Regions from separate parts of the Paucidesulfovibrio longus DSM 6739 genome, predicted to be linked through region 2. Evidence: predicted binding sites of a transcription regulator. Region 2 holds the regulator's gene; each other region holds the start of a gene.
The links. The regulator sigma-54, encoded in region 2, starts transcription at its own class of promoters, with help from an activator protein. The targets are predictions, from matches to a motif close to CTGGCACGGNNNNTGCTT.
Positions count from the first base shown of each region.

Region 1: the regulator sigma-54 is predicted to act here: its motif matches at 1,947-1,964, upstream of nifJ (pyruvate:ferredoxin (flavodoxin) oxidoreductase).
Region 3: the regulator sigma-54 is predicted to act here: its motif matches at 3,973-3,990, upstream of G452_RS20460 (Spy/CpxP family protein refolding chaperone).

Region 1 covers NZ_ATVA01000015.1:144,010-150,435, reverse strand. Annotated here, with positions in the region: gene nifJ (pyruvate:ferredoxin (flavodoxin) oxidoreductase) at 1-1,878, opposite strand, end outside; gene G452_RS19300 (methyl-accepting chemotaxis protein) at 2,389-4,233, shown strand; gene G452_RS0111760 (sigma-54-dependent transcriptional regulator) at 4,319-5,761, opposite strand; gene G452_RS19295 (hybrid sensor histidine kinase/response regulator) at 5,766-6,426, opposite strand, start outside.
Region 2 covers NZ_ATVA01000016.1:319,577-326,002, forward strand. Annotated here, with positions in the region: gene G452_RS0114365 (PTS sugar transporter subunit IIA) at 1-13, opposite strand, end outside; gene rapZ (RNase adapter RapZ) at 16-897, opposite strand; gene G452_RS0114375 (PTS sugar transporter subunit IIA) at 910-1,359, opposite strand; gene hpf (ribosome hibernation-promoting factor, HPF/YfiA family) at 1,361-1,897, opposite strand; gene rpoN (RNA polymerase factor sigma-54) at 1,936-3,357, opposite strand; gene lptB (LPS export ABC transporter ATP-binding protein) at 3,600-4,322, opposite strand; gene lptA (lipopolysaccharide transport periplasmic protein LptA) at 4,326-5,333, opposite strand; gene lptC (LPS export ABC transporter periplasmic protein LptC) at 5,342-5,974, opposite strand; gene G452_RS0114405 (KdsC family phosphatase) at 5,971-6,426, opposite strand, start outside.
Region 3 covers NZ_ATVA01000012.1:236,483-242,908, forward strand. Annotated here, with positions in the region: gene G452_RS0105735 (sigma-54-dependent transcriptional regulator) at 1-406, opposite strand, end outside; gene G452_RS18235 (sensor histidine kinase) at 393-2,411, opposite strand; gene G452_RS0105745 (DUF4405 domain-containing protein) at 2,436-3,257, opposite strand; gene G452_RS20460 (Spy/CpxP family protein refolding chaperone) at 3,410-3,898, opposite strand; gene G452_RS0105755 (FmdB family zinc ribbon protein) at 4,161-4,370, shown strand; gene G452_RS0105760 (radical SAM protein) at 4,420-6,066, opposite strand; gene ftsZ (cell division protein FtsZ) at 6,097-6,426, opposite strand, start outside.

The DNA of each region.
Region 1 (6,426 bases), on a different contig from region 2:
GGCCTCGTCCTGCGCGTCGGCCCAGGAGGCGGGGTAGTCCACGGCCTTGAGGGCCTCGGTGGCCAGGTCCACGGCGTCGTTGTTCATCTTGACGATCTTCTCGCCCTTCTTGCCGTAGGCCTTCTGGATGCCTTCCTTGAGCAGGGCCACGGCCTTCTCGAAGGGGATCACGTCCGCCACCTTGAAGAAGGCGGTCTGCATGACCATGTTGATGCGTCCGCCCAGGCCCACCTTGCCGGCCAGGGCCACGGCGTCGATGGTGTAGAACTTGAGCTTCTTCTCGGCGATGGTCCGGCGCATGGCCGCGGGCAGCTTCTCTTCCATGTCCTCCAGGGACCAGGAACAGTTCAGCACGAAGGAGCCGCCGTCCTTGATGCCCTCAAGCACGTCGTAGAGCCGCACGTAGCTGGGGTTGTGGCAGGCGATGTAGTCGGCGCTGTCCACGAGGTAGGTGGACTGGATGGGCTTTTCGCCGAAGCGCAGGTGGGAAACGGTGATGCCGCCGGACTTCTTGGAGTCGTAGGCGAAGTATCCCTGGGCGTAGAGGTCGGTGTTGTCGCCGATGATCTTGATGGCCTGCTTGTTCGCGCCCACGGTGCCGTCGGCGCCGAGGCCCCAGAACTTGCACTGGACAGTGCCCTTGGGGGTGGTGTCCAGTTTTTCGGACACAGGCAGGGAAAGGCCGGTCACGTCGTCGTTGATGCCCACGGTGAAGCGCTTCTTGGTTGCGCTTTCCATGTTGTCGTAGACGGCCTTGATCATCGGGGCGTTGAATTCCTTGGAGCCGAGTCCGTAGCGTCCGGCCAGGACCACGCAGTTGCGTCCGGCCTCGGCCAGGGCGGCGCGCACGTCCAGGAACAGCGGGTCGCCGGAAGCGCCGGGCTCCTTGGTGCGGTCGAGCACGGTGACCTTGGCGGCGCTGGCGGGCAGGGCGGCCAGGAAGGCTTCCTCGACAAAGGGGCGGTACAGGCGGACCTTGACCAGGCCGACCTTGCGTCCCTGGGCCACGAGGTGGTTCACGGTCTCCTCGATGGCTTCGCAGGAGGAGCCCATGGACACGACCACGTGCTCCGCATCGGGAGCGCCGACGTAGTCGAAGAGATTGTAGGCGCGGCCGGTGATGCTCTCGACCTTCTTCATGCAGGACTGCACGATGCCGGGCAGGGCGGCGTAGAAGGGGTTGGCGGCTTCGCGGGCCTGGAAGTAGATGTCCGGGTTCTGGGCGGTGCCGCGGATGTGCGGGTGCTCAGGGTTCATGGCTCCGGCGCGGAAGGCCTCGACCATTTCCATGTCCACGAGCTTGGCCATGTCGGCGTAGTCGATGATCTCGATCTTCTGGATTTCGTGGGAGGTCCGGAATCCGTCGAAGAAATGCAGGAAAGGCACGCGGGATTCGATGGCGGCGAGGTGGGCCACCAGGGCGAGGTCCATGACCTCCTGGACCGAACCCGAGGCGAGCATGGCGAACCCGGTCTGGCGGGCGGCCATGACGTCGGCGTGGTCGCCGAAGATGGACAGCGCGTGGGCGGCGAGGGCGCGCGCCGTGACGTGGAACACGCCGGGCAGCAGTTCGCCGGAAATCTTGTACATGTTGGGGATCATCAACAAAAGGCCCTGGGAGGCGGTGAAGGTGCTGGTCAGGGCGCCCGCAGCCAGGGAGCCGTGCACCGCGCCTGCCGCGCCCGCTTCGGACTGGAGCTGGCGAACCAGAACCGACTGCCCGAAGATGTTCTTGCGGCCCTGGGCAGCCCACTCGTCGGCAATCTCACCCATGGTCGAGGACGGGGTGATGGGGTAGATGGCGGCCACCTCGCTCATGGCGTATGCCACATGAGCGGCGGCGGTGTTGCCATCCATGGTTTTCATTTGCTTGGCCATTGAATTCTCCTTTCCATTGTTTCCGCATTCCGGCGGGCGGACCCGCCATGTAATGGCTACGCCCTAAAGATCAAGAAGCGTGCCAGCCTTTGTTTTTGTGTTATAGCTCAATTATTGCTGCTTCTTGCGTTGTCTTCTCCTTGCTCCGCCCCTGGCCGGGCGAGCTCGTTGGTCTGAAAAAACAGACAGCCATTCTCCTGCCGTTCGCATAGGGCCGGGATCAAACCCGCCCGTACCGGGGCCTTGAGGACGATATCCGGATCAGGTCGCCGTCAATGGTTGAAGCCGGGTGTCTTTTTTTTCGGACTTCCAGGTCGCGCTCAGGGGGGCTTCGACGTTGTCTTCCGGAAGCGGGCAACTCTTTTCATACGCGTCAGGACGTGTTAAATGCAAAGAGAGTGGAAGCTTTCTCCTCGAAAGTGGATTCGGTACGTTATCTGCATTGCAGTACGACATTCCGAACCGAAAGAGACGCGAGGGTATATGATGTTACGCCGTTTTAGCATTCGCATGCGATTATTTTTCCTGCTGGGGCTCATCGTCCTGTTTCTGGGCGGTGTTATTTTTGCGTTCCATAACAATGCGAACATGATAAAAGACATGGGCGTCAAGGCTTCCGACGAGGCCATGCTCGACGGCCAGAAGCAGAAGCTTCAGGTCTCGACGCATTCCCTGGCTGTGGCGCTGGGCGACCTCGTCAAGGACGTGCCGGGAGAATCCGCCCGGGTGGAGCTGTTGCGCGCAGCGGTGGACAACATCCGATTCGAGGATGACGATTCCGGCTATTTCTTCATCTACCGCGGAACCGTGAACGTGGCCCTGCCGCCCAAGAAGGAACTCCAGGGCAAGGATCTGGGCGACCTCAAGGATCCGAACGGCGTGCAGCTCGTGACCGAACTGCACAAGCTGGCCATGGCCGGCGGCGGCTTCATCGAATACATCTGGCCCAAGCCGGGCGCGGGCGACGTGCCCAAGCTTTCCTACGCCGAGATGATTCCGGGCACGGACGTCTGGATCGGGACGGGCGTCTATACGGACAACGTCCAGGCCGAGAAGGAACGCATCGCGTCGATCATTTCCGATCATGCCAACAATTCCCTGACGTGGGTTCTCAGCGTGGTCGTGGTGCTGCTCCTGTTCGTGCTCCTTCCGCTTTTCTGGATGATCGTCGTAAGCATCGTGAAGCCCGTATCCGAATGCGCCGCCCTGGCAGAGTCCATCGCCGCGGGCGACCTGGACGTGTCGCTCAAGGCCGAGGGACGCGACGAACCCGCCGTGCTCCAGCGCGCCTTCAACAGCATGGCCGCGTCGCTGCGCGGCAAGGCTGCCCTGGCCGGGCGCATCGCCGGGCGCGACCTGACCGGGGACGTGGTGCTCTGCTCCGAGCGCGACTCCCTGGGCAAGGCGTTGCAGGAGATGACGCGCAATCTGCGCCAGCTCCTTGGCGAGGTGCGCGAGGCCAGCATCCAGATCGCGGCGGGCTCCTCGGAAGTCTCGGATTCGAGCCAGTCCCTCTCCCAGGGGGCGACCGAGCAGGCCGCTTCTCTGGAGCAGATCACCAGTTCCATGACGGAAATGGGCTCGCGGACCCGGACCAACGCCGAAAACGCCTCCAAGGCCAGCGAGATCGCGCGGCAGCAGCAGGAACAGGCAGGCCGGGGCGCAACGGACATGTCCCGGATGCTGGAGGCCATGGAAGGAATCAAGAACGCCGGGCAGAGCATCGCCCGGATCATCAAGGTCATCGACGAGATCGCCTTTCAGACCAATCTGCTGGCCCTGAACGCCGCAGTGGAGGCCGCGCGTGCTGGCAAGCACGGCAAGGGCTTCGCCGTGGTTGCGGAAGAGGTCCGCAACCTGGCCTCGCGCAGCGCCAAGGCCGCCGAGGAAACGTCGGGCCTCATCGAGGACACCATCAGCCGCGTGGAGCACGGTGCGGAACTGGCGCAGCTGACTTCCGAATCTCTCGAACGCATCGTGCAGGGCGCGGGCACGGTCACGGAGCTGGTGCAGGAGATCGCTTCCGCGTCCAGCGAGCAGGCCGAGGGCATTTCCCAGGTGGGCGACGCCCTTTCCCAGATCGACACCGTGACCCAGACCAACACGGCCAACGCCGAGGAAACCGCCTCGGCCGCGGAGCAGCTCTCCAGCCAGAGCGCGCATCTGCGTCACGCCCTGGAAAAGTTCCGGCTCAAGGAAGACGGAGGTGCCCAGCCCGCGTTGGAATCCGCTGACGACTGCATCGACTTTGCGGACGAGTATGGGCAGGACGGCGGCAGGGACGAGTCCGAAGTGGGCGGGCGCAAGCGCCGGGCCGCCCTGGGGCCCGGCTCGCACGGCCTGTCCAGATATTAGACCGCAGGAATCGAGACGGCACGGCATGACGGGGCCGAAGCGCGGGAAGTCCGCGCTTCGGCCCTGTTTCATTGTGGCTCCGCCCTCAATCCTGGTGCTTGATGTCGTGCTTTTTCAGCAGCGCGTAAAAATGCGAGCGCGAGAGCCCGGAAGTGGCCAGGATGTTCTTGATGTCCCCGTCTTCGCGCGAGACCAGCGCCTCAAGATAGTGCTTCTCGGCCATCTCTTTGAAATCCTTCAGCGCGGGCAGCTTTCCATCCAGGTCCGGGCTGGAGAGAAACGGCGAGGCGGCTCGGGATTCGGCCTGCGCCTGGGCCTGGGCCCGGGTTTCCGGCCGGCGGGCGCGTTCGTCGATCTGGACCTTGGCGACCTTGATGCGCAGTTCCTGGGGCAGGTGCATGGCGTAGATGGTGCGCTCCGCTCCGGCCGCGATGAAGGCTCGCTCCAGGACGTTGCCCAGTTCGCGGACGTTGCCGGGCCAATCGTAAGTTTCGAGCACGCTGAAGAATTCCGAGCCGAAGCCCTTGATGGGCGCGTCGTACCGATCGCAGAGTTGATCCACGAAGTGCATGGCCAGGGGCTTGATGTCCTCGCGCCGTTCCCGCAGGGGGGGCAGGCGGATCTGCACTGTCTTGAGCCGGAAGAAGAGGTCGCTGCGGAAGCGCTGCTCGTCCACGAGGGTTTGCAGGTCGCGGTTGGTGGCGGAAATGAGCCGGAAGTCGCTGTGCACTTCGCGGGCCTCGCCCACGGGACGGAAGCGGCGTTCCTGGAGCACGCGCAAAAATGATTTCTGGAGCGAGAGCGGCATTTCGCCGACCTCGTCCAGGAAGAGCGTGCCCTTGTCCGCCAGCTTGACGAGGCCGATGCTGTCGCGGTCCGCGCCGGTGAACGCCCCTTTCTTGTGACCGAAGAGCGTGCTTTCCACGAGGTTTTCCGTGAGCGAGGCGCAGTCCACGACCACGAATTCGCCGTCGGGCCGGGCGCTGTTTTCGTGGATGGTCCGCGCGAAAAGCTCCTTGCCCGTTCCCGTCTCGCCCGTGATGAGCACGTTGGAATCGGACTGGCAGGCCTGGGCCACGAGGTCGAAGCAGGCGCGCATGGCCTGGCTGCGGCCGACCACGTTTTCCAGGTTCAGGGCCACGAGATTGGTGCGGCTGCGCTTCTCGTCCCGGTACTTGAGCGCGCGGCCCAGGGTGAGGGTGATTTCCTTCACCGGGGAGGGCTTGAGCAGGTAATCCCAGACGCCTCCCTGGATGGCCAGTTCCGCGCCGTCCGCATCGCCTTTTCCCGTGAGGATGATGACTTCCGGGCTGTCCGGCATGGACTTGACTTCCGGCAGGCGGTCGAGCCCGTTGCCGTCGGGCAAGCGGATGTCCAGGAAGACCACGTCGAAGCCGCCCGCGCGCAGCTTGCCCATGCCCCTTTCCAGGGTGTGGGCGCTTTCGCTGTCGTGGCCCAGCCGGGTGGCCAGGCTTTCGATGGTGCCGCAGACGTCGTGGTCGTCGTCGATGATCAGTATCCGGGCCATGTGGTCATTCCTCCCCGCGTTCGTCAAGAGTGTGCCGGATGGCTTCGGACAGGGAAACCTGATTATAGGGCTTGAGCAGCGCCCGGCGGATGGCGGGGGAATCCGCAGCCTGCTGGAGGGCGTCCTTGCGTCCGGAAATGAGTATGACGGGCAGGTTGGGGTTGACTTCCACGGCTTTCTCCGCGAGTTGCAGCCCGTTGGTGCCGGGCATGTCGTAGTCCGTGATCAGAACGTCGAAGCCGCCGACGTTCAGGCGCAGTGTTTCCAGAGCCTCGTCCGGATCGCGCATGGCCGTGACGCGGTAGCCGAGCTGTTCCAGCAGGCGCGGCACGGTGTCGAGCTGGTCCTGGTCGTCCTCCACGAAGAGCAGCCGCTCGTCTCCGCGAAAGGCCCCGCGCCGCCCGGCGATCAGCAGCTGGCCGTCGCTGCCCGTGCAGGGCAGGTAGATTTCGAAGCAGGTGCGCTGCCAGGGCACGGAGCTGACGCGCACCCCGCCCCGGTGCGCCTTGGCAATGCCGTGGACGACGGCCAGTCCGAGGCCGGTGCCTTCGGCTTTGCCTTTGGTGGTGAAGAAGGGATCGAAGATCTTGTCCACGATTTCCACAGGAATGCCGGGTCCGTCGTCGCAGACCCAGAGCTTGAGGTAATGCCCCGACGGAATGTTC
Region 2 (6,426 bases):
TCGATTTCGACATGGCTATCCGAGTTCGTAGTGGCGATGCTCAAGAGTCACGGCGTAGCCCGCTTTTCTAAGCACCCGGTTGAGCATCTCCCCGGTGGCGACCGAACGGTGCCTCCCGCCCGTGCAGCCCAGGGCCACAGTGACCCTGTACCGCCCCTCCTGCGCAAAAAGCGGCAGGAGATAACAAAGAAAATTGACGAAACGCTCCTTGAAGGAACGTCCTATTTCACTTTCCAGCACATATTCGGATATTTCGGGATCCTTTCCGGAAAGAGGCCGCAGTTTCTCATCGAAATATGGATTTGGCAAGAAACGGAGATCAAAAACAAGATCCGCATCGATGGGCACGCCGTATTTGAATCCGAACGTCAAGAGGTGGACGCGCATGCTGGAACCGGGGTCTTCGAGTGCCGTCCATTTTTCCTGGATGATCCGCCGCAAATCGTGGATGGAGTAGCCCGTGGTGTCGATGACGAGATCGGCGGATGTCCGGATCGGCCCCAGGAGTTGGCGCTCCTTTTCCAGGGCCTGTTCCAGGCCGAGGGAATTGCTTTCCAACGGATGCAGCCGACGCGTGGTGGCGTAGCGGGTGAGCAGCTTGTCCTGGCGCGTCTCCAAAAACACGACCTGCACCTTGACGCCCATGGCGGCCAGTTCGGTGGAGGCGCGTTCCCATTCTTCCACGAAATCCACCTGTCGGAGGTCCATGCCCAGGGCAAGACCGCGATGGTCCTTATCCATGCCGCGAAAAAGTTCGACCATCTTCGGAAGCATGCCTGCGGGAAGCCCGTCCACGCAGAAGAAACCGAGATCTTCGAAGACGTTGAGAGCCGTGCTCTTGCCCGCACCAGAAAGCCCGGTAACGACAATCACGGGAAAAGAAACGTCTTTCTTCAAGCGGATGCCCTTCTAGGTGCCCTGCAGGAGTTGTTGAAGCCCTTCCACGCCGTCCGCTTCCAAGAAGTTCCTGCGGAATTCAGGATCTTTGAGCAGTCGCGAAATGTGCGCGAGAATGCGCAAATGAAGCCCCGCCACCTGTTCCGGGGCAATCACCAGGAAGATGATCCGGCAGGGGGCGTGATCAAGGGCCTCGAAATCGACACCCTGGGTACTGCGGGCCACTGCGACAACGATGCGATCAAGGGATTCGAGCTTGCCGTGCGGAATGGCAATGCCATCCCCGATGCCGGTCGATCCCAGGCTTTCACGGTCAAGAAGGACGCGGAGGGCCTCCTCCGCGTCCATTTCCGGAATCCTGTCGCTCACTGCGCTCACGATTTCCCGGAGCACCTCCGCCTTGGTGGCGGAGGCAAGCTCCGGCAATATCAGTTCCGTATCAAGATACTCGCCTAATCTCATTTCAGTTTCCGGGATCGATCAATCCGTAGTCGCCGTCCTTACGGCGGTAGATGACATTGACTCCCTCGGTTTCCGCGTTGCGGAATACGAGGAACTCGAACTGCAACGAATCGAGCTGCATGGCCGCTTCTTCAACAGACATGGGCTTGGGTTCGTAGTTGTCCGTGCCGGTAATGGTCGGAGCATCTCCCGCTTCGGAAAGCGAAAAATACTCCATACGCACGTCGCGGGTCTGGGCCTTGCGCCGCCTGTCCTTCATCTTCTCGCGGATCTTGCGCAGCTGGGATTCCAGCTTATCCACCACGGAATCAATCGTGGCGTACATGTCCGGCGACTCCTCATAGGCGGAGATGTGGATGTTGTCCGCGTTGAGCACCACATCGGCCTTCTGGCGAGTCTTTTCCACGGCGAGGTTGACCTGGAGATCGGACTCGTCGCTGTCCTGAATGAACTTGGATATCTTATCGAAACGCTTCTCGATGTGATCCTTCAGATGCGGCGAGGGATCAAGGTTCTTGAAGTTGAAGCTGATGTTCATACACAATCCTCCTTGAGATAGAGGTTGAGTGGGCAAGTTCAAAGAATCTGCTTACGTTTTGAGGAGGAAGGAATATTCATGGCCGAACGGTACTTGGCGACCGTCCTGCGCGCGATATTCACATCCAGCTTTTCCTTGAGCATGTCTCCTATGACTTCGTCGCTGAGCGGCCTCTTGGGATCCTCGTCGCCGATGAACTGCTTGATGAGCGCCTTGACGGATTCCGAGCCGACCTGCGTTCCGTCGCCGAGGTCCAACGCACTGTTGAAAAAGAACTTCAACTCGAAAATCCCGTGCGGTGTGGACACGTACTTGTTGGTCGTAATCCGGCTCACCGTGGATTCATGCATGCTGATGTCCTCGGCCACATCCTTGAGAATAAGCGGCTTCAGCCTGGAAACGCCCTCCTCGAAAAAGCTCCTCTGAAAACGGACGATGCTCTCCATGACCTTGTAGAGGGTGCGCTGGCGCTGGTAGAGACTCTTGAGCAGCCAGGCCGCGGAGCGCATCTTTTCCTGGAAATATTCCTTGTCCTTGCTGTTGCAGGACTTGATATCGTCCATATAAAACGAATTCAGCGTCAATCGCGGCAATCCGTCCTCATTGAGCACGATCACGAAGTCGTCTCCGTACTTGTACACGAAAACGTCCGGGCTGACGTAATGCGGCTCCGTGCTCGAATAACTGGTGCCCGGCATGGGATCGAGCTTCTGGATGATATCAAGGTACGCCTTGAGCTCGTCCATGTCGATCTTGAATTTGCGAGCCAGGGGCTTGTAGCGGCGCTTTTCCAGATCTTCGAGGTGTTCGTCCACGATCGAGTAAAGAATGGGGTCGTCGTACCCGAAGACTTCGAGTTGCACGAGCAGGCATTCGCGCGGGGAACGGGCGGCCACGCCCACGGGATCGAGACGCTGGATGCGGTGCAGCACGCTCTCGACAGCTTCCGGAGTGGCATCGACCTGGGAGAGGATGTCGTTCACATCGGCCTGGAGATAGCCTCGGTCGTCGAGGTTGCCGAGGATGATCTCGCCGATGGCGAGTTCTTCTTCCGTGAAATTCGAAAGCCGCATCTGCCAGTTGATGTGGCCGTCCAGCGACGGCTTGGAGGCAAGGCGGGCCTCGAAGGAGAGCCCCTCCTCCGGAATTTCGGCTTCACGGCTCTGCGACTGCTTGGACGTGCTGGAAAACTCTCCGATGTAGTTTTCCCAGTCCGCGTCGCGCATGAGTTCGTCCTGGGCCTGCTTCTCGGCGGTGGCCTCCTCGCGCGGAGTCTCCTCCGCACGCGCGTCCTCATCCCCTTCCTTTTCATCAAGGAATGGATTTTCCAGAAGTTCCTGCTGAACGGATTCCAGCAGCTCAAGCCGGGAGAGCTGCAACAGCTTGATGGCCTGCTGCAACTGCGGGGTCATGACAAGCTGCTGACTAAGCTTGAGTTGTTGTCTGAGTTCCAGTCCCATATCGCTCACTGCGGCGGAGTGCGGATCCGCAGTCTCAAGACTGCCTGAACAAATCCACGTCTCTCTGCATCTCGTTCGTTTATTTTCCTGCTTTCACTATGCCACAGCTTTGGATGCGGCGCAAGAATTACATCTTAAACTATTGAAAATACAGATTTACACGGCGGAAATCAGCCACCATGAAAGAACTGTACCAACCTTCATGGGGGCTGTAAATCGCCAATTGGGAAGGAAATTGCGGATCAGAGGCAGAAATTTTCGCCGAGGTAGACCTGTCTCGCCTTGGAATCCTTGACAATTTCCTGGGGACTGCCTTCAAGGATGATCGTGCCCTCGTAGACGAGATAGGCCCGATCGCAAATATTCAAGGTTTCGCGGACATTGTGGTCGGAGATGAGGATTCCGAGACCCAGTTTTTTCAAAATGGATATGATTTCCTGAATGTCGATCACGGCGATGGGATCGATGCCCGCGAACGGCTCGTCAAGAAGGATATATTTGGGATTCATGATCAACGCGCGGGCGATTTCGAGCCGTCTCCGTTCGCCGCCCGAAAGATACATGGCCTTTTGGTGCGCGAGCTTGGTGATGTTGAACATGCGCATCAACTCGCGGGCGCGCTGGCGTCGTTTTTCCCGATTGTAGGACGTCTGCTCCAGGATGATCATCAGATTTTCGAGCACGGTCAGCTTTCGGAATACGGAACTTTCCTGCGGAAGATAGGAAAGTCCCATGCGTGCCCGTTCGTGCAGGGGCAGATGCGTGATTTCCTTTTCCCCGAATCGAACCACGCCCGCATTGGGCTTGACGATGCCCGCAAGCATGTAAAACGTCGTGGTCTTTCCCGCGCCGTTGGGGCCGAGCAGGCCGACCACTTCGCGGCGTTTCAGGAAAACGTCCACGCCGTGGACCACTTCGCGCTTGCCGTAACGCTTGCAGAGGCCGGATGCGGAAAGGCTCGGCATGAGCTAGGGAGCCTCCAGCGTTTCCGGGGCGAAGAGAATCGCCTCCACGCGTTTGCCGCCGCCGCCCACCACCTCGCTGCGGTTTTCCTTGACGTAGAACTTGATGACCTTTCCGGTGACCTTGTTCTTGCCGTCCCGGATGACGGGATTGCCTTCCATGAGCAGAAGGTTCTCCTTGACCATGTAGGTCACGGAATCGCTCGTTCCCTCGGTGCTGCCCCGCTGCATGCGCACTCCGCCGGAAGCGACGATGCGGTCGATCTCTTCTCCGGGTTTGCCCGTCTTGTCGAAATACGCCGTCAGTTCGTTGGCCCAGAGATTGAGCTCCTCATGCACGGCCTCGACATTGCCGGTGAAGGACACGGTACGGTGCTTGTCGTCGTAGGTCAGCTTGTCCGCGGTGATGCGTACGGGGGGCTTACCTGAAGAGGCCGGACGCTGCGGCAGGTCTTCGGGGCGCTGCTCCACTTCGGCCACGACTTTCTGTCCCTGTCCCGGATCGGGCCGCACTGGCAGGGCATCCGTTTTGGCAGACACGGAGGTTTCGTCCGGCCGAGCCTGGTCCGCGCCGAGAGTCTGTTCCGGCTCTACGGCAGGGGCTTGAACGGGTGCGGGCTCCGGCACATCCGCCGTGTCCGGATTGGTTGCGGCCACAGGCTCTGCAGCGGGTTCAACGACAGGTTCCGGCGCGGAAGGCTTGGAAACGAATTTCAGGTATTTGGATTTGCTGAAGCCGATAGCCTGGGACAGTTTTCGTTCGGATGCGTCCAGGGGAAAAACCGCATACCAGCCGTCCTTGAGGAAATCGACCTTGACCCGGTCGCCTTTTTTCAGCGTCCGCACGTGTTCGGACTTATAATCCCGTTTCGCGCGTATATTGAGGTTGCGCGTCGCCTCGCGGATTTCCCCCCAGGCATCCGCCGCCTGTGCGGGAAGAGTCAAGGCCGGAGCGGCCCAGCAGATGGCTGCCAGGATCAAGGCGGCGGCAATGGCTTTTCGTCTGCTCTGCATTTCGGCTCCTACTGTTCCTTTCCGGGCAGCTTCACGTCTTCCAGAGATTCGGGAGTGAACAAGGCTTCGACGCCTCCCGCCGCCACAAGAAGGCGCGTCTTGGTGTCGATCTCGATGGCTGTGGCGCTGATGGAGATATCTCCCCGGCGGATGACCACCCTGCCCTTCAGATAGACCTTTTCCATGGCGCCGATGTAGTCGAATTCATCGGCCTTGACCGCAAAGAGGCCATATCGACCCGTGACGTTTTCCCAGAGGCGGAAGTTGTCGGCCCGCTGGTCCACTTCGCCCATGTCCGCGCGGATGAACAGCTCGTTGCGATCCTCACCGAGATATGCGGAAAGCTGCGGGGCGATGATGGTCACGGAGTTTTTCGTCTGACTGTATTCAGCGCCCTTGGCCTTGACCCGCCAGTCGATCCGCCCGTCGACGCCCTGGACGAGTTCGATGTCGTCAGCGAAGATGTCCGCGCTGAAAACGTCCATGTCGGTCTTTTCAATGCGTTCCGGAGTGATTTCCTCTTCCAGCCTGGCTTCCTTGATTTGCTGAACCGGCTCTTCGTCCTTGTGGAACAAGGCCACGCCGATGAGCACGCCGAAACCGAAAACCATTATCCAGGCCAGAAGGACTCGAAATCTCATGCTCCGGCCCACCTCCGCCACTGCTCGTCGAGCTGGCCGCGACAATCAAGCAGAAATTCAATCGCCTCCCGCACGGCGCCGTGCCCGCCGGGAACCGAAGCAACCCATGCTGCCAAGCCCAGCACTTTGGGCCGGGCGTTGGGAACCGCCATGGGCAGACCAACGCGGCGCATGATCGCGGCGTCCACCCAATCGTCGCCGAGATAGGCGGCTTCGTTCCAGTCTAGTTCCATGCGGTCGAGAATGCCGCGCATGAGCGGAACCTTGTCCAGGTGTCCGGCATGGTATTCGACGATGCCCAGTTCGCGAACGCGAGATTCGACTGCGCCGTGATTCAGGCCCGTGATGACTGCGATTTGCAACCCTGCCTGCTGCGCGACCTTGACGCCCAGGCCGTCCTGCACATTGAAGCGTTTGGAGACCCGCCCTTCGGAATCATAATATAAGCCTCC
Region 3 (6,426 bases), on a different contig from region 2:
CCTTGCGCAGGCGGGCGTTTTCCGAAAGCAGGCGGCTGTACTCCCAGCATTTCTGGAGCACGGCCTTGAGTTCCTCGTTGTCCGCGGGCTTGGTCAGGTAGTCGTAGGCGCCTTTTTTCATGGCCTCCACCGCCGAGCCCACGCTGCCGAAGGCGGTCAGCAGGACCACGGGCAGGCCGGGCATCCGGGCGTGGATTTCGCGCAGGAGCGTGAGCCCGTCCATGCCGGGCATGCGCATGTCCACCAGGGCGGTGTGGGGCGTCTCGCGGGAGAGCACGTCCAGGGCGGCTTCGCCGGAGTCGGCCTCCAGCACGCGCCAGCCCGTGACTTCCAGCACGGCCCGGACCATCTGGCGATGGCCCGGTTCGTCGTCCACGACCAGTACGGTTCTCTTATTCGCCTGCATCTTCGTCCGCTTTTTCCGTCCGGTTCGGGGTGTCGGGGAAGAAGAGCCGCACTGCGGCCCCGCCTTCCGGACTGTCTTCGATGAGCGCGCGTCCGCGATGGGCGCGCATGATGTTGTTCACGATGGCCAGTCCCAGGCCCGTGCCTTTCTTCTTGCTGGTGAAGAACGGCTCCAGGGCCTGTTCGCGCTGCTCGGCCGGGATTCCGGGACCGTTGTCCTCGACCGCCACCCAGGTTCCGTCCTTGTCCTTGCGCGAGGAAATGCGCACGAGGCCGTTCTCTTCGGGCAGGGCGTCCAGGGAGTTGGTCACGAGGTTGAGCAGCACCTGCTTGAGCGCGTCCGGGTCTGCCAGCACGGTGTCGGCCTGGATGTCGAGCAGCGGCCGCACATGCTTGTGTTCCAGGTCGAAGCGCATCAGCCGCTCCAGCCCGGCCGCGGTCTCGGCGAGATCCACGCGCACCGGGGCCAGCCGCCGGGGCCGCGCCAGGAAAAGCAGGTCCGTGACCACGCGGTTGAGCCTGTCGGCCTCCTGGACCATGGTGGCGGCATAGTCCTCGAAGGGCTTCTTGCCCTTGAACTTGTCCGCGAAGAACTGGGCGAAGCCGCGCAGGGAGCTGAGCGGGTTGCGCACCTCGTGGGCCACGCCCGCGGCCAGGGAACCGATGGCGGCCAGCCGCCGCGCCTCGGCCAGGTCTTCCTCCAGGCTCTTGAGCTTGGTCCGGTCGCGGATGAGGATCAGCCGTTCCTCGAACACGGGCTCGCCTTCCTCGCGCGGGGTCTGGGCGTCCTGGACGGGCACGCAGAGCATTTCCAGGCGGCGGCTGTGATATTCGTATTGCTTCCATTCCATGCCGTCGCGCAGGTCGGCGAAGGGAAACTCGTTCCAATTCCGCCCGGCCAGCACGCCCGGCTCCGATTTTTCGGCATCGCCGGTTCCGCCGCCCGCCTCGTCTTTGGCGTCGGGATCGGGGCGCGGGGCGTCCGCGTCTTCGGGGCTCGGCGCGGCTACGGGGGTCAGCAGCCTGCGGGCCGAGCCGTTGGCCGCCAGAATCTCGCCGTCCAGGCCCAGGGTCACGAGTCCGTCGGGCATGTTGTCCAGCAGCTTGGACTGGAAGCGTTCCAGCCTGCCGACGCGGGAGGCCTGGTCGCGGCGGCGCAGGTAGGCGAAGGCCAGGGACCAGAGCACCACGGCGGCGAGAAAGACGTATCCGGTCTGGAGCAGGGCGGCGCGGCGGTAGAGGTGGAACTGGGCGAGGTTCTTTTCGGCGTTGAGACCGGCCACGAAATAGATGGGCGTTTCGTCGCCGGGCGCGCTTTGGGCCTGGCCGAGCCGGTTGCGGCCTCTGCCCTGGCCTCTGCCCTGGCCCATGCCGTGATGTTCGCCGCCCGCGTTCCCGCCCGGCCCCATCATGCCCGGTTCCATCATGCCCGGTCCCATCATGCCCGGACCCATCATGCCGTTGTCCATGTCGGGGCCGTCGTCCGGCGCGGGGGCTGCGCCGCCGGGCTGGCCGATGCCGCAGACGCTGGCCACGCCGGGCCGGGCCTGAAGTCCGATGACCAGGGCCTGCTGCTTGCCGTACACGGCCATGCCGTGCCAGTGGCCGAGCTGGTCCAGGGCGTCGAAGGCCCCGCGCGGGAGCAGCTTCTCCATGTCCACGTCGCCGTGGGTGGAGGCCAGAAGGAGCTGCCCGCCGGGAGCATAGAGCGCCACGAAGAGCACCTCGCCGGAGGCGGTGATTTCCTGAAAGAGTTCCTGGGCCAGGGAGGGGAAGATCTGCGAGAGGGCGGGATTGTTGCGCAGCGAGCGCATGATGCGCACGAGGTTGGCCTCGACCCCGCGCACGATGACGCGGCCGGAGAGAACCATGTGCTCCTCGACCACGGCGCGCTGGTGCTTGATGGACTGCCATGTCAAAAACAGGCTGCCCAGGCCCAGCACGATGAGCGCCAGCACCGCGGCGATGATGGGACCGCGCTCGTTTTGCTTCGCCTTGACTTCCATTGATGCTCGCTTGGCCGGGCGCGGCTACTGCCGTTTGCCCGTGCGCAGGATATCGTACAACGTTTTGGGGTTCATGCCGTTCTTTTCGGCCAATTCCCGGAAGGGCATTCCCGCGTCGGTTTCCACGCCGGCCATGCGCAGGCGTTCCGTGGCCGTGGCCTGGGGCAGGCCGTAGCTGTTGCAGATCTCCGCCAGGGTCATCATGCCCGTGCCTTCCGGCGGGCGGATGGGCAGCGCTTCGAAGGGGTCGCCTCCAAGAGCCGCCCGGATCGTCGCGTAGACGTCCTGGGGGCTTTTCCCGGCCTCTTTCGCGATATCCTTGAGCGGCGTTTCCGGAGCGGCTTTGATGCCCCGCGCCTTCAGCGCGTCCAGGGCGGCGCCCGAATCAATTCCCATGTTTTTCGCGAACTCGTCAAGGCTGGACAGCTCCGCGTGTCCGTAGGGCGGATTGCCGTAGGTCGCCACATGGCCGTTCTTGAGCCAGGCGCTGAAGTCGAGAAGCTGCTGCACTCCGGGAAGGCCGAAGAGCGCGCCGAAGGTGAAATAGAGGGTCACGGCCAGGGCCGCCACCAGAGGCGGGGTCAGGACGATGAGTTCGCGGGCGCGGTTGCGCATGTAGTTGGTCACGGACTTCCAGTTGTACCAGATGTGCACCAGTCCGCTGAGAAGAAAAAGAATGCCGAGAGACAGGTGCAGTGCGTCCCACTGGTCCTTGGAAAGCCCCATGAAACGCCAATCCGCCCAGTATGCCACGCGGCCCTGGGGTTCATAATAGAGAACCGCGCTGGTGAGCAGCAGCAGCGCGAAGGAGAGAAAGCCTGTCAGGGAGACTGTTTTGCGGAACATGGACGTACTCCGTTGCGTTTCGGTATTCCGATTCTGCGATATTCCGCGCAACCGCCGCCTCTGTCAACCTGAGGATTGGAAGTGAAAAGGGCGGTCGGAGCTTTCCCCAATCCGACCGCCCGCAGTAACCACGCTTCGTCGACGCTGTTGTGCTACCAGCCGCAGGGGCCGTTGCCCGGGCCGTAGCCGTTCATCATGCCGTAGCCTCGGCCGTTGCCCATGCCGTAGCCGGGACCGGACTGGGGCTGGATGCCCGCGGCGTCCAGGTCGTTGTAGAAGGACTCGCGCTCGACCTGCATCTTTTCACGGACCTTGGAAATCTCGGCGACCAGGGAGCGGATGTCCGACTTGTCGGCCTTGCCGCTCTCGGTGAGCGCGTTCAGTTCCAGGTTCTTGGACCACATCTCGTTGCGCAGCTTCTCCATCTTCTCCTGATGCTTGTCGAAGATCTTCTGGAACGCTTCCTGCTGTTCCGGGGCGATCTGCGCACCGGGGCCGTAGCCGTTCATCATGCCATAGCCGGGACCGTAGCCGTTCATCATGCCGTAGCCATGATGCCAGCCCTGTCCGGCGAAAGCCATGGCCGAAAGGGCCAGGACGGCGATGACGGTCAGGGATGCGATGGTCGTCTTCTTGCTCATGGATCCTCCATTATCGTTGAAAAAGAGTTTTCAGGCTCATGCCTGTTTGCGAAGTGTGACGGTTGATCAGGATAAAGCATTGGGCGTGCCATAATTTGTATTCACATTTATTCTGATGAGTTGCTTGCTCTGCGGCGATTTATTGTGCAATGATTTGCACGAAAAATTGCACATAAACGTGCAGCATGTGCAGAGTGAGGAGCCTTGACCGATCCGGGTGGCGTGCTCATTTTGAAATAGATGAACTCGATGGAGGACGCGTATGCCGATTTACGAATACCGTTGCGAGAAGTGCGGCAAGGTCTTTGAGGAGTTGGTTCTCGGACCGGGGGATGCGCCCCTGGCCTGCCCGGAGTGCGGAGCGCCGGACCCGGAAAGGCTGCTCTCCGGATTTTCCCTGGGCGATGCTTCCGCATCGGGCGGCGGCGCGGCCGCGGCAAGCGCGGGGTGCGGAGGCGGGGGATTCACCTGAGGCTGAGCGGTCGCGTTCCCGGTTCGGGACCGTCGTTCGGAAGGGAAAATCAGGAAAGAAATTCGTCCATGCCGCAGCGGCGGCAGCCGTCGCATCCGTGGTCCGGGCAGCCGGGCGAAGCTACAAAGCGCTTGGATCGTTGCCATTCTTCCCAGAGATGGGCTTTGGTCACACCGATGTCAATGACATCCCAGGGCAGGGGGTCGTCAAAGCTGCGCTCCCGATCCAACCAGTCGGACATGTCGCCGTCCCAGAGGCGCAGGGCCTTTTTCCAACCGCCGTTCTCCGCTGCCAGTTCCACGAAATCGAAGAGGCTCTCGTCCCCGCGGGCCAGCAGCCCCTGGAGCCGGGCCTGGAAGGGCTTGTCCGACTCAACCCGAAATCCTTTCAGCGGCTTGACGATGTCCCGAAGCATCTTCTGGCGGTTTTCCAATGCCTCTTCCGTGGCCATGGGAGCCCATTGAAAAGGGGTGTTCGGCTTGGGCACGAGGCTGCTCGTGCCCAGGGTGAAGCGCATGAATTCCTTCTTGCGCTTGATGTTTTCGTCGCGCGTGCGGGCGATCTGTCCGAGAAAATCCCCAAGTTCCTCGTAGTCCTCGTCCGTTTCGCCCGGCCAGCCGAGAATGCAATAGCTTTTAAGATGGTTGACCCCATGCCGTGCGCAGAGGACCACGGCGTTCAGGAAGTCCGCTTCGTCGAGTTTCTTGCTGGCGCTTTGGCGCAGGCGGCGGCTCGGGCCTTCCAGGGCCAGAGTGATGGTCCGAATGCCGCATTGGCGCAGAAAGGAGAGCAGTTCTTCGGTAACGCCGTCCGCGCGGATGGAGGAGAGGGCAAATTTGGTTCCCCGGCTGCGCAGCCAGGTGAGGAAGGGCAGCAGGTCGGGGAGATCCGTGAGGGCCGTGCCCACGAGTCCGACCTTGGGCGGGTCGGTCTGCTCCACGATATCCTGGAGTTCCGCCAGGGTGGCCTGCCGGGGCGGGCGGTAGATGAACCCGGCGGCGCAAAAGCGGCAGGCGTAGGGGCAGCCCCGGTTGGCCTCCAGCAGCAGGGTGTCGCGGAAGACCGCGTCGCTTCCCGTGAAGCAGGAGTATGCGGGGTCGGCAAGGCTCGGCCCGGACGCCACCACGCGGCGGACAGGCGTCTTGGACCGTCCCGGCGCATAGATTCCGGACATCCCCGCCACGGCGTCGAGCATGGCGTCCTTGGTGCCGCCCGCGAGCCAGACTTCGCGGAATTTGGCGAAGACATCGGCCATTCCCGCTTCGGCCTCGCCCACGAAAAAGCAGTCGGCCATGGGGGCGAGGGGCGCCGGGTTCATGAACGCCAGCGGCCCTCCCACCAGGACCAGGGGAAAATCGGGGCGTTGCTCCCTTCGGGGAGCAACGCCCGCAGCCTTGAGCGCCCTGAGGAGGTGGAGGAGATCCTCCTCGAAGTTCACGCTCAGCGCCAGCACAGGGAAGCCGGAGAGCGGCGAACCGCTTTCCAGGGTGACGGGTTCGCCGTCGCGCCCAAGGGTGAAGCAGCGCTCCGGAGCCATGCCCGGATCGTCGGCCAGCAGGCGATAGACCGCCTGCCACCCCAGGGTCGAAAGGGCCACGGGCCGTTCCATGGGCACCACCAGGGCCGTGGGCAAGCGTCCGCCGGTTTCCCGGGGAGCCGGCTCCCTCGCGCCGTAATACAGGCGGTCGGTGCGCATGTTCGCGTTCCCGTTTCCCTACCCTTGCTCCTAGTCGCTGTTCTTGCGGATGAAGGCCGGGATATCCAGCTCATCCTGGTCGAACACGAAGTGCTCCTCGCCCGGACCGGCCATGGCCGCGCGGCGGGAAACACGCTTGGGAGCCTCCTCGATGATTTCGTCCTCTCCGCCGTCGCGGTAGCGCAGGTAGGCGGGAACGTTGCGGTTCTGGCCCAGCACGGAGCGGTGCACGCGGCGCTTGCCGTTGCCCGCGGCGGGCTCGGCGACCTGCTTGCCCGAGACGAGGGTCAGGGACTGCTTGGACTGGGCGCGTTCGGCCTTGCTGGCGGCCTGTTCGATGCCCGTGGCGATGACCGTGAT